DNA from 3 places in the Micromonospora sp. WMMD1274 genome. Region 3 is predicted to be linked to each of the others. Evidence: riboswitches for the same ligand, from Rfam matches in the RefSeq annotation. Region 3 holds a riboswitch; each other region holds the start of a gene.
The links. A riboswitch is a leader RNA that binds a small molecule or an ion and turns the genes downstream of it on or off. The one in region 3 is predicted to bind cyclic di-AMP.

Region 1 (3,197 bases), 5.7 Mb from region 3:
CCCTGCTGCCAGGGGACCTTCTACCCGTTGCCAGTCCGGCGTCGGTACGGGACGATCGTCGCGACGCACGACGGCGAGGGGGCCCGCTTGCAGAGCAGCGACAGCTTCAGCTACACCGTGCAGGCCCGGTGCACCCGGGCCGAGGCGGTGGCGCTACTGGGTGACCTGAGTCGCCAGGGCGAGCTGCATCCGCTGATCGTCCGGGTCCGGAAGCTGCCGGCCCGGCCGGGCGCGCTGGCCAGCTACGCGATCACCGACCGGCTGCAACTCGGCCCGCTGCACTTCCCGGTCACGTACCAGGCGGACGTGTTGATCGCCGGCGAGGACGAGGTGGTCACCGTGGCGCGGCAGCAGCCCGCCACGACGGTACGCAACCACACCCGCCTGCGCGACGAGCCCGACGGCACGGTACGCATCGACGTGGAGATCACGCTCACCGCACCGGCACCGCTGTTCGGGTACGCGTTCCGCCAGGCCCGGGCGGCTCACCTGGGCCTGGCGGCGCGTCTCGGAGCGACCCTGGAGGGCCGGCCGGCCTGATCCGGCCGCCCTCCAGGGCGCGCTCAGTACACCGACAGGTGCACGTGGTTGGTGTGGTCGCTGGACGGGTCGCCGTTGCCGCCGCTGTACGACTTCCACCCGCTGCTGGGCAGCCAGATCTGCTTGAACCAGATCACGTAGAGCACGGCGAGCGGGTCGGCGTTGCGCACGAAGTACGCGGCCAGGTTGTTGCCGTACGTCCGGTCGCCGCCGGTGGCCACGCCGCCGAAGCCGCTCTTCTGCGCGGCGAAGTCGCAGGCGCGCCCCTTCGGGTGCTCACCCGAGCCGCTGGGCCGGTGGCAGGAGACGTACCGGGTGAAGCCCGCCGCCTTGGCCTGTTGCAGCGCGTGCAGCGTGCGTGGGGTGATGCAGCCGTTCGCCGGGGTCGGGTCGTTGACGCTGCACGACTCCGACGGCCAGGAGCCGTCCGAGTTGCGCGGCGCGGGCTTCGCGTTCTTGCTGGAGGTGCCCTGGACGCTGCCACCGCCGCTGCTGCTGCGCGAGGCCCGGTCGTTCGCCACCTCGAGGGCACGCTCGGCCTGCTCCTTGCGCTTGCCCATCACCGCCACCTGCTTGCGCTGCTCGCGGATCTCGCCGTCGAGCTCGGTGCGGGTGCGGGTGGCCTCGTCCCGGGTCGCGATCAGGTCGCGCAGCGTACGGTCCTCGTGCGCGGCGACCTGCTCCAGCGCGGCGGCCCGGTCCATGAAGCCCTCCGGGCTGCTGCTGCCGAGCAGCGCCCCGGCGGTGCCCAGGCGGCCGTTGCGGTACGCCACGGCGGCGATCTCGCCGACCTTGGCGTCCCGGACGGCCAGTTCGGCGCCGACCGTCTTGAGTTGTTCGTTGAGTTGCTTCTGCCGGTTCACCGACCGGTTGAGCGCGGCCTTCGCCTCCAGCCAGCCCTTGCTGGCCGCGTCGAGCTGGGCGCGCAGTTCGGGCGTGCCGCCCTCGTCGTCGCCGGGCGCGGCGGCGAGCAGGCCGGTCGCGGGCGCCGCCGAGGCGGGGGAGGCCGGAACGGTCGCGACGCCGAGGGTCAGCGTCGCGACGAGCAGGGCCGCCAACCGGGCGGCCGTCCGTCGTACAGGTGCCACTGGGGGCATTCACACGTCCTTCCGTCAGCGCCGACCGGGTTAGCTGACGGGTTCGGGACGGAAGATCCCTACCGCTGACGCGGATGCACCCCACGTACGTGGTTCCCCGGCTCGTCCCTGCGGACGATTAGGCGACGGCCGCCCCACCGGGGCCGGTGGCGCCCGCGGGTGCGGCCGCGACCGAGACTACCGGCGCTGCCCGGGCACGGCTCCGTGGAGCAGTGCCACTAGGCGGGGCAAAACCGGCATAAGACTACATTAGCCACAGTGATTTAAGTGTGTCCTAATCACCACTCGGTCTGTCCGCACACTCCGGCCGACGCTCCGGGTTCGACCTGCAACGTGGCGTGATCGATGGAGAAGTCCTCGTGCAGGGCGGCCCGCGCGGCGGCCAGCACGCCGGCCGGGTCCACGCCCGGGTCGGTGGTCAGGTGCGCCGAGGCCACCTCCATGCCCGAGGTGAGCGTCCAGACGTGCAGGTCGTGCACCTCGGCCACGCCGGGTACGGCGGCCAGCCGGTCGTGCACGGCGGTCACCTGGAGGTGTTCCGGCGCGGCCTGCACCAGGATGCGCAGCGCGGCCCGGCCGAGCCGCCAGGTGCGCGGCAGGATGAACAGGCCGATCCCGACGGCGACCAGCGGGTCCGCCCACCACCAGTCGGTCACCGCGATGACCAGGGCGGCGGCGATCACGCCGAGCGAGCCGAGCAGGTCGCCGAGCACCTCCAGGTACGCCCCGCGCAGGTTGATGCTCTCCTTCGCCCCGGCGCGCAGCAGCGCGAACGCGACGATGTTGGCGAGCAGGCCGAGCACCGCCACCACCAGCATCGGGCCGGCCAGCACCTCCGGCGGCTCGCCGAAGCGGCGTACCGCCTCGACCAGGACGTAGATGGCGACGGCGCCGAGCAGCACGGCGTTGGCGAGGGCGGCGAGCACCTCCAGCCGGTAGAGCCCGAACGTGCGCTGCGGGTCGGTGCCGGCCCGGCGGGTGGCGGTGATCGCCGCGAGGGCCATGCCGATGCCGAGCACGTCGGTGAACATGTGCCCGGCGTCGGAGAGCAGCGCCAGCGAGCCGGTGGTGAAGGCGGCCACCGCCTCGACCACCATCAGGGCGGCGAGCAGCGCGAACGCGGCCCAGAGGCGGCCCCGGTGGCGGTGTGCCGCGTTGGCCACCGCACCGCTGTGGTCATGACCTGCGCCCACGCCAACACCCTCCCTGCCGCGTACCGGCCCGGCCCAATGTATGTTCACATCGCTATGTATGCAAGTGAACTGTGGGTGGCGGCGGGGCCGGTCACCCCACCGGGTCGAGCGTGGTGAGGCGCTGGGTCGCCCGGGACAGCGCCACGTAGAGCGTGCGGACGCCCGAGCCGGGATCGGCCCGGATCTCACCCGGCGCCACCAGCACCACGCCGTCGTACTCCATGCCCTTGGCCTGAAGGCTGGTGACGACCTGGAGGCGGCCCGCGCCGAGCCCGCCCAGCCAGCCCGCCACCTCGTCCCGGCGCGGCACCGGCGTGATCACGCCGACGGTGCCCTCCACCTGCGCGAGCAGCGCCTCGGCCGCCTC
Region 2 (3,197 bases), 3.9 Mb from region 3:
GCAGAGCTGGCGGACCTGGCCGACCCGCTGACGCCGCGCTTGGGGCGCCGCGCCTGGGGCCCCGCCGTCACCGGCGGAGCCCCGGAGCACGACCTCAGCCGGGACGGCCGTAGCTGTTGATGTCGCCGTCGTCGACCCGCTTCATGGTGATGGGCTTGCCGGACTGGGAGGCGTGCACCACCCAGCCGTCGCCCACGTACATCGCCACGTGGTGCAGGTCGCTGTAGTAGAAGACGAGGTCACCGGCGCGCAGTTCGGCCCGGCTGATCCGCTTCGTCACGCCGTGCTGCTGGCGTGCGCTGTGCGGCAGTGAGACGCCGCCCTTGGCCCAGGCCGCCATGGTGAGGCCCGAGCAGTCGAAGTGGTCCGGTCCGGCCGCGCCCCAGACGTAGATCTTGCCGATCTGGGCGCAGGCGAACTTGACCGCCGCACCGGCCGGGCCGCCGGGGTAGCCGGCCGGGCACGGCGCCGGGCGCAGCGGGCCGCCGCCACCCTTGCCGTACACCTTGAGCCGCAGCTTCTCCAGCTTGGCGATCTCGGCGTCGATCTGCTTCTTCTTCGCCGCGAGCTGGGCCTCGGTACGCGCCAGGCCGGCGATCATCTCGTCCAGCGGCTTCTTCTTCGCCGCCAGTTCGTCGCGCAGCGCGGCGACGGAGCGCACCTGTTCGTGCTGGCGGTGCGCGAAGCGGTCGAGCAGTTCCAGGCCGTTCACCAGGTCACCGGGCGAACGGCTGCCCAGCAGCGCGTTCACGGTGGAGAGGTTGTCGCCCTTGTAGGCGTCGGCGGCGAGCCCGCCGACCTGGCCGAGTGCGGCGTCCACCCGGGCCTGGAGGGGTGCGATCTGCCGGCCGAGCGCGTCGGCCTGCTTGCGCCGCGCGGCGAGCTGCCCGCGTACGGCGTTGACCTGTTCGATGACCGGTTCGAGCTTGTTCCAGTCGCGGTCGATCTGGGCCTCGATCTCGGCGACCGAGGGTTCGGCGTGTGCCGCCGTGGCGCCGCCGGTCAGGACGACGGCGGTGCCGACCAGTGCGGCGAGGGCGGTGGTGAAGCGGGACCAGCGGGAACGCGGCGCGACGAAGGACCGGTCGGCCGACCGGTTCGACGACGGCCGCGGGGCATGGAGTGCCACCGGGCGTCCGTACTCCTTCTTCCGTACCGCCTACCGGGTTAGCTGACGGATTCGGGCGGGAAGGGAGCCGCCCTACCGCATCGCTGCGGATTCACCCCAGGTACCTGGTTCCCCGGCTCGCCCGGAGGCGACTCGGCGGTGTCGGACCGTCACCGACCGGGTTGGACGGTGAGACGTGCGGCCGACGATTCACCAGAGTAGGGACCACCGTTATCGATCCGCAACTTCCAGCGCCGTGACACTCCGTACGCGATCCGGTGCCGCACCCGCGCGGAGGTGAAATTTTCTTTCAAGGCTGATTACCCACTGGAAAGGTATTGACCCTCACGGGTGTGCGGAGTGAGGGTGGAAACGCAGTGACCCCCATCCCTGTCCAGGAGGTTCGATGCACCTCTCCGCCCCGCCGTCGGGCAGACGGATACTGCTCGCCGCCGCAGTGGCGACAGCCACCGCGCTGGCGACGACCGGCCCGGTGACCGCCGCGCCGGACACGCCCGCGCCCGCGAGCGACCGGCAACAACAATACGCCGCCGCCGCGGCCGAGTACGGCGTGCCGCAGAACGTGCTGCTCGGCGTCTCCTATCTGGAGTCCCGCTGGGACACGCACACCGGGCAGCCCAGCACCAGCGGCGGCTACGGCCCGATGCACCTGACCGACGCCACGCACATCCTCGCCATGCCGGGCAGCGCCCACGTCGACGAGGACGAGGACCCGCGCGGCGACGACGCCCGCCCGCTCAAGCTCGACCCGGCCACGGCCGCCGCGCCGCAGCGGGAGACCCCGCTGCCGCCCGCCTCGCTCCAGACGCTCGACGCGGCCGCCGCGCTGACCGGGCTCGACGCGGGGACGCTGCGGACCGACCCGGCCGCGAACATCCGCGGTGGCGCGGCGCTGCTGGCGTCGTACCAGAAGGCCCTGGGTGGGCCGGTCGGTGCCGGCACCGACCCGGCGGCCTGGTACGCGGCGGTGGCCCGGTACTCCGGCGCGGACACCTCCGACGCCGCGGCGGCCTTCGCCGACGAGGTGTACGACCAGCTCGGCCAGGGGGCCAGCCGGACCACCGACGACGGCCAGCGGGTCACGCTCGCCGCCACCGCCGCGAAGCCGGACCGTTCCCGCCTGGCCCGCCTCGGCCTGCGCAACGCCGAGCGGCCGGACGGGCTGGAGTGCCCGGTGCGGCTGGCCTGCGATTGGATCCCCGCGCCGTACGAGCAGCTCAGCGACGACCCGGGCGACTACGGCAACCACGACCTGGGCGACCGGCCGAAGCAGCAGAAGATCGAGTACATCGTCATCCACGACACCGAGGGCTACTTCGGCCCGAGCGTCGACCTGGTGAAGCGGGCCGACTACCTGGGCTGGCACTACACGCTGCGCTCGGTGGACGGCTACATCGCCCAGCACATCAAGACCAAGGACGTGGGCTGGCACGCCGGCAACTGGTACGTCAACGCGAAGTCCATCGGCCTGGAGCACGAAGGCTTCGCCGGTCAGGGCACCTGGTACACCGAGGCGATGTACCGCACCTCCGCCAAGCTGGTGCGTCACCTGGCGCTGAAGCTCGGCATTCCGATGGACCGCCAGCACATCATCGGCCACGACAACGTGCCCGGCATCACCGCCGCCAACGTGGGCGGCATGCACTGGGACCCGGGACCGTACTGGGACTGGTCGCACTACTTCGACCTGATGAAGGCGCCGTTCCGCGGCACCGGCACGCCCCGGACCGGCCTGGTCACCATCGACCCGGACTTCGCCACCAACCGGCCCGCGTTCACCGGCTGCAACCAGCAGCCGCCCGGCGTCCCGACGCCCCGGCCGCCGGCCGAGCCGTGCCCGTCGCGTGGTTCCTCGGCCGTGATCCTGCGGACCGCGCCGAGCCCGGACGCCCCGCTCGTCAACGACCTCGGGCTGCGCCCGGACGGCACGCCGGACACCATGTACATCTCCGACCACGGCGCCCGCGCCTCGGCCGGCCAGACGTACGCCCTCGCCGGCCGCCAGGGCGACTGGACGGCGATCTGGTACCTCGGCCAGAAGGCGTGGTTCCTCAACCCGGCCTCCGCG
Region 3 (3,197 bases):
GGCGGTGGACCAGGAGTCACGCTGGGCGAGGAGGTCCGTCATGGCGTCGACGGTACCTCCTGACTTAGGGAACCAAAAGTCAGCTACCTCACAGCTGGCCGGGGAAGAAACCGTGCCGGGCCAGCGGCTCGACGATCTGGTGCTCCTCGTACGACAGGTGCGACAGCAACGTGTCGGTGAGCAGGTCCACCGCCTCCTGGAGTCCGGTGAAGTCGCCGGGCCGGCGGACCAGCTCCACGAGTGCCCGGTCCACGCTCTCCACCACGCCGTGGATCACCACGTGCTCCTCCTCCAGGCGGTCCAGCACGGCGGCCAGCCCGGCCTCGGATCGGCGCAGGTGCGGGAAGATCGAGGCGTCCTCCAGCCCGTGGTGCTGGGTGACCATCGTGCAGTAGGCCGCGCAGTACGCCCCGAGCGTCCAGTTGTTCTGCCGCATGGTCATCTCGTTCAGCGCGGCCCGCGCCCGGCCCGGCGTGACCGAGCCCTGCTTGACCTGTTCCAGCAGGTCGCGCACCTGGGCCAGCTCCTGCCGCAGGTGGTCGTGCACGTCCACCAGGTGCTGCCCGGCGGCCTGTCCCCGGGCCGGGTAGGTGTGCCCGGCCGGTGGCGGCGGGGCGGTCGGGCGGGTGGACTCGTCCCAGGGGCGGCGCGCGCTCAGGCGTACCCCCGGGTCGGGGGTGGGGGTGACACCCAGCGTGCTCGGGCCGCCGGCGGCGGCCTGCTCCTCGGCGGCCGCGCGGGTGCCGCCGACGGGCGTGGCGCGCTCGGCGGCGACCAGCTCCCGCACGGCGGGCGCGACCTCCTGGCCGAATATCTGGATCGCGCGCGGCTCGTCGCTGCCGAGGATGAACGTGGTGATGCCGTGCTCCAGCGTGAGCCCGGCCAGTTCCTCCACCCACTGGTCCGGCGGCCCGGCCAGGAAACCGGCCGACGAGCGGGCGAACGTGCCGGTCACGTTGAGCATGCGGCGGATCGCGGCCGGGTCGCGCCCGGCGGCCCGGGCGCCCTCGTCGACGAGCGCGTTCAGGGCGGGCAGCTCGTCGGGGCCCTTCGGCAGGTACGACAGCGACGGCAGCCAGCCGTCCGCGGCGCGGCCGACCAGGCGCAGCATGCGCGGCTTGTACGCGCCGACCCAGATGCCCACCGGGTGCGCCGGCGCCGGCCCGCGCTTGGCACCGACCACCCGGTAGTGCTCGCCGTCGACCCGGATCATGCCGCGCCGGTCGGTGTCCCAGACCTCGCGGATCACCCGGATCGCCTCGTCCAGGGCTTCGACGGCGGCGCCGGGGGACAGGCGCCGCCCGCCGGTCGCCTCGATCGCGTCCCAGAACGCGCCCGCGCCGAGCCCCAGCTCGACCCGGCCGCCGGTGAGCAGGTCCAGGCTGGCGATGCTGCGGGCCAGCACCACCGGCTGGCGCAGCGGCAGGTTGAGTACGTTGCCGGCCAGGCGGATGCGCTCGGTGGCGGCGCCCACGTAGGACATCAGCGTCCAGGTGTCCAGGAAGCCCGGCTGGTACGGGTGGTCCTGGAAGGTGACCAGGTCCAGCCCGACCTGCTCGCAGAGCCGGGCGAGCGCCACCACCTGGTCGGGCTGCCCGGCGGCGGGGGTGATGAAGCCGCCGAAGGTCAGCTCGTGTCCGTGATCGGTCATCCGTCCCGCCCTCCCGTGATCTTGCCTGGCCCTGCCACCGTAGCGCCGCCGCCGGTAGCCCGGCCGGGTGAAGAGCATCACAAGAAGTGGACGATCGTCGCAAAACGCTCCTAGCGTCGGTTTCGTTCGCAGACGCGGACACCGCGGGCCGGAAACGCCAAATCCCGCCGCCGTCCCCGGTAACCGAACCTCGCGCGGGAGCGGGGGAACCACACGTTCCACGGTGCATCGTCACCTCGGGGTGAAGCCGCCACCGGCGGCCGGGCTCCTCGGCCCGAACCCGACAGCTCACCTCGTCGGCGTGGAGGAATCCACATGGCAACTGAATACTCAGCCCGAAGCCGCCGTACCGCTCTCGGGGCGGTTCTGGCCGGCGCCGCCGTCGGCGCCGCGACCCTCTTCGGCCCGGCCGCCCCGGCCAGCGCGGGCGTCAACTGGGACGCGGTCGCGCGCTGCGAGTCAGGCGGCAACTGGAAGATCAACACCGGCAACGGCTACTACGGCGGGCTCCAGTTCTCCCGCGCCACCTGGAACGGCTACGGCGGCAAGAAGTACGCCGCCCGCGCCGACCTGGCCAGCCGCTCCGAGCAGATCGCCGTCGCCGAGAAGGTGCTGCGCGGTCAGGGCATCGGCGCGTGGCCGGTCTGCGGCAGGAAGGGCGGCTCGGCGAACGCCGGGTCGGCCGCGGCCGGCGAGCGGGCCACCACGAAGGCCACTCCGCGCAAGGCCGCCCCGGAGCGGCCGGCCCCGCGCAAGGCCGCCCCGGAGCGGCCCGCGACGAAGGCCGCGCCGCAGCCCGCGAGCGGTGCCGGGACGTACGTGGTCCGGCGCGGGGACACGCTGTCGGAGATCGCCGTGGCGCAGCGCGTCGACGGCGGCTGGCGTGCCCTGCACGAGCGCAACCGGGCGGTGGTCGGCGACGACCCGGGCCTGATCTTCCCCGGTCAGCGGCTGCGCCTGCGCTGACAGCGGTCCGGAGAACGCCCGGCCGGTCCGTCCGGCCGGGCGTTCACCCGTCCGCGACACGCCGCGTCGCCGGTGTCCGGCCTGCTCGCGGCGCCGGGGCGCGGCCCGCGACAGCCGGTGACCGCGATTCGTCGGAGCCGGTTGCTAGGGTCACGGTGCTCGGCTAAGACGTGAAGAAAGCGCGGAAATGACCAACGACCCGTTCTCGGCGGCCGCGAGCCTCGACGAGATGCTGACCCGCACGCAGCAGGCGCTCACCGCGATGCGCTCCCGGGCCTCGGCGCACGCCGACGGCGAGCCGGGCGACCTGCTCCGCGCCGAGGGCACGGCCGCCGGCGGGCGGGTTCGCGCGGTCGCCGTCCAGGGTGGCCGGCTGGATTCCGTGACGGTCGACCCGGAGCTGGCCGGCGAGCCCCTCGACGTCCTCTGCGGACACCTCGTCACCGCCGCCAACGCCGCGTTGTCCGAGCTGGACGCCCAGGTCAGCGCGTCGGCGCGGGCCGACGCCGACGCGCTCGCCGCCCGGCTCGGCACCATGGGCGACCAGGCCGAGCTGTTCGGCCGCGCGATGCACGAGGCG

Region 1: linked by a shared signal. The riboswitch ahead of ACN27D_RS05340 (coiled-coil domain-containing protein) and the one ahead of ACN27D_RS32885 (transglycosylase family protein) in region 3 are both predicted to bind cyclic di-AMP.
Region 2: linked by a shared signal. The riboswitch ahead of ACN27D_RS14005 (NlpC/P60 family protein) and the one ahead of ACN27D_RS32885 (transglycosylase family protein) in region 3 are both predicted to bind cyclic di-AMP.

What each region holds. Positions count from the first base shown of each region.
Region 1 is NZ_JBMHMG010000001.1:1,254,349-1,257,545, reverse strand. Features, by position in the region: gene ACN27D_RS05345 (SRPBCC family protein) at 28-540, shown strand; gene ACN27D_RS05340 (coiled-coil domain-containing protein) at 564-1,637, opposite strand; cyclic di-AMP (ydaO/yuaA leader) riboswitch at 1,642-1,772, opposite strand; gene ACN27D_RS05335 (cation diffusion facilitator family transporter) at 1,916-2,830, opposite strand; gene ACN27D_RS05330 (HelD family protein) at 2,922-3,197, opposite strand, start outside.
Region 2 is NZ_JBMHMG010000001.1:3,034,235-3,037,431, reverse strand. Features, by position in the region: gene dcd (dCTP deaminase) at 1-31, shown strand, start outside; gene ACN27D_RS14005 (NlpC/P60 family protein) at 95-1,129, opposite strand; cyclic di-AMP (ydaO/yuaA leader) riboswitch at 1,143-1,277, opposite strand; gene ACN27D_RS14000 (N-acetylmuramoyl-L-alanine amidase) at 1,515-3,197, shown strand, end outside.
Region 3 is NZ_JBMHMG010000001.1:6,951,152-6,954,348, reverse strand. Features, by position in the region: gene ACN27D_RS32895 (winged helix-turn-helix transcriptional regulator) at 1-42, opposite strand, end outside; gene ACN27D_RS32890 (LLM class flavin-dependent oxidoreductase) at 89-1,651, opposite strand; cyclic di-AMP (ydaO/yuaA leader) riboswitch at 1,823-1,968, shown strand; gene ACN27D_RS32885 (transglycosylase family protein) at 1,967-2,617, shown strand; gene ACN27D_RS32880 (YbaB/EbfC family nucleoid-associated protein) at 2,805-3,197, shown strand, end outside.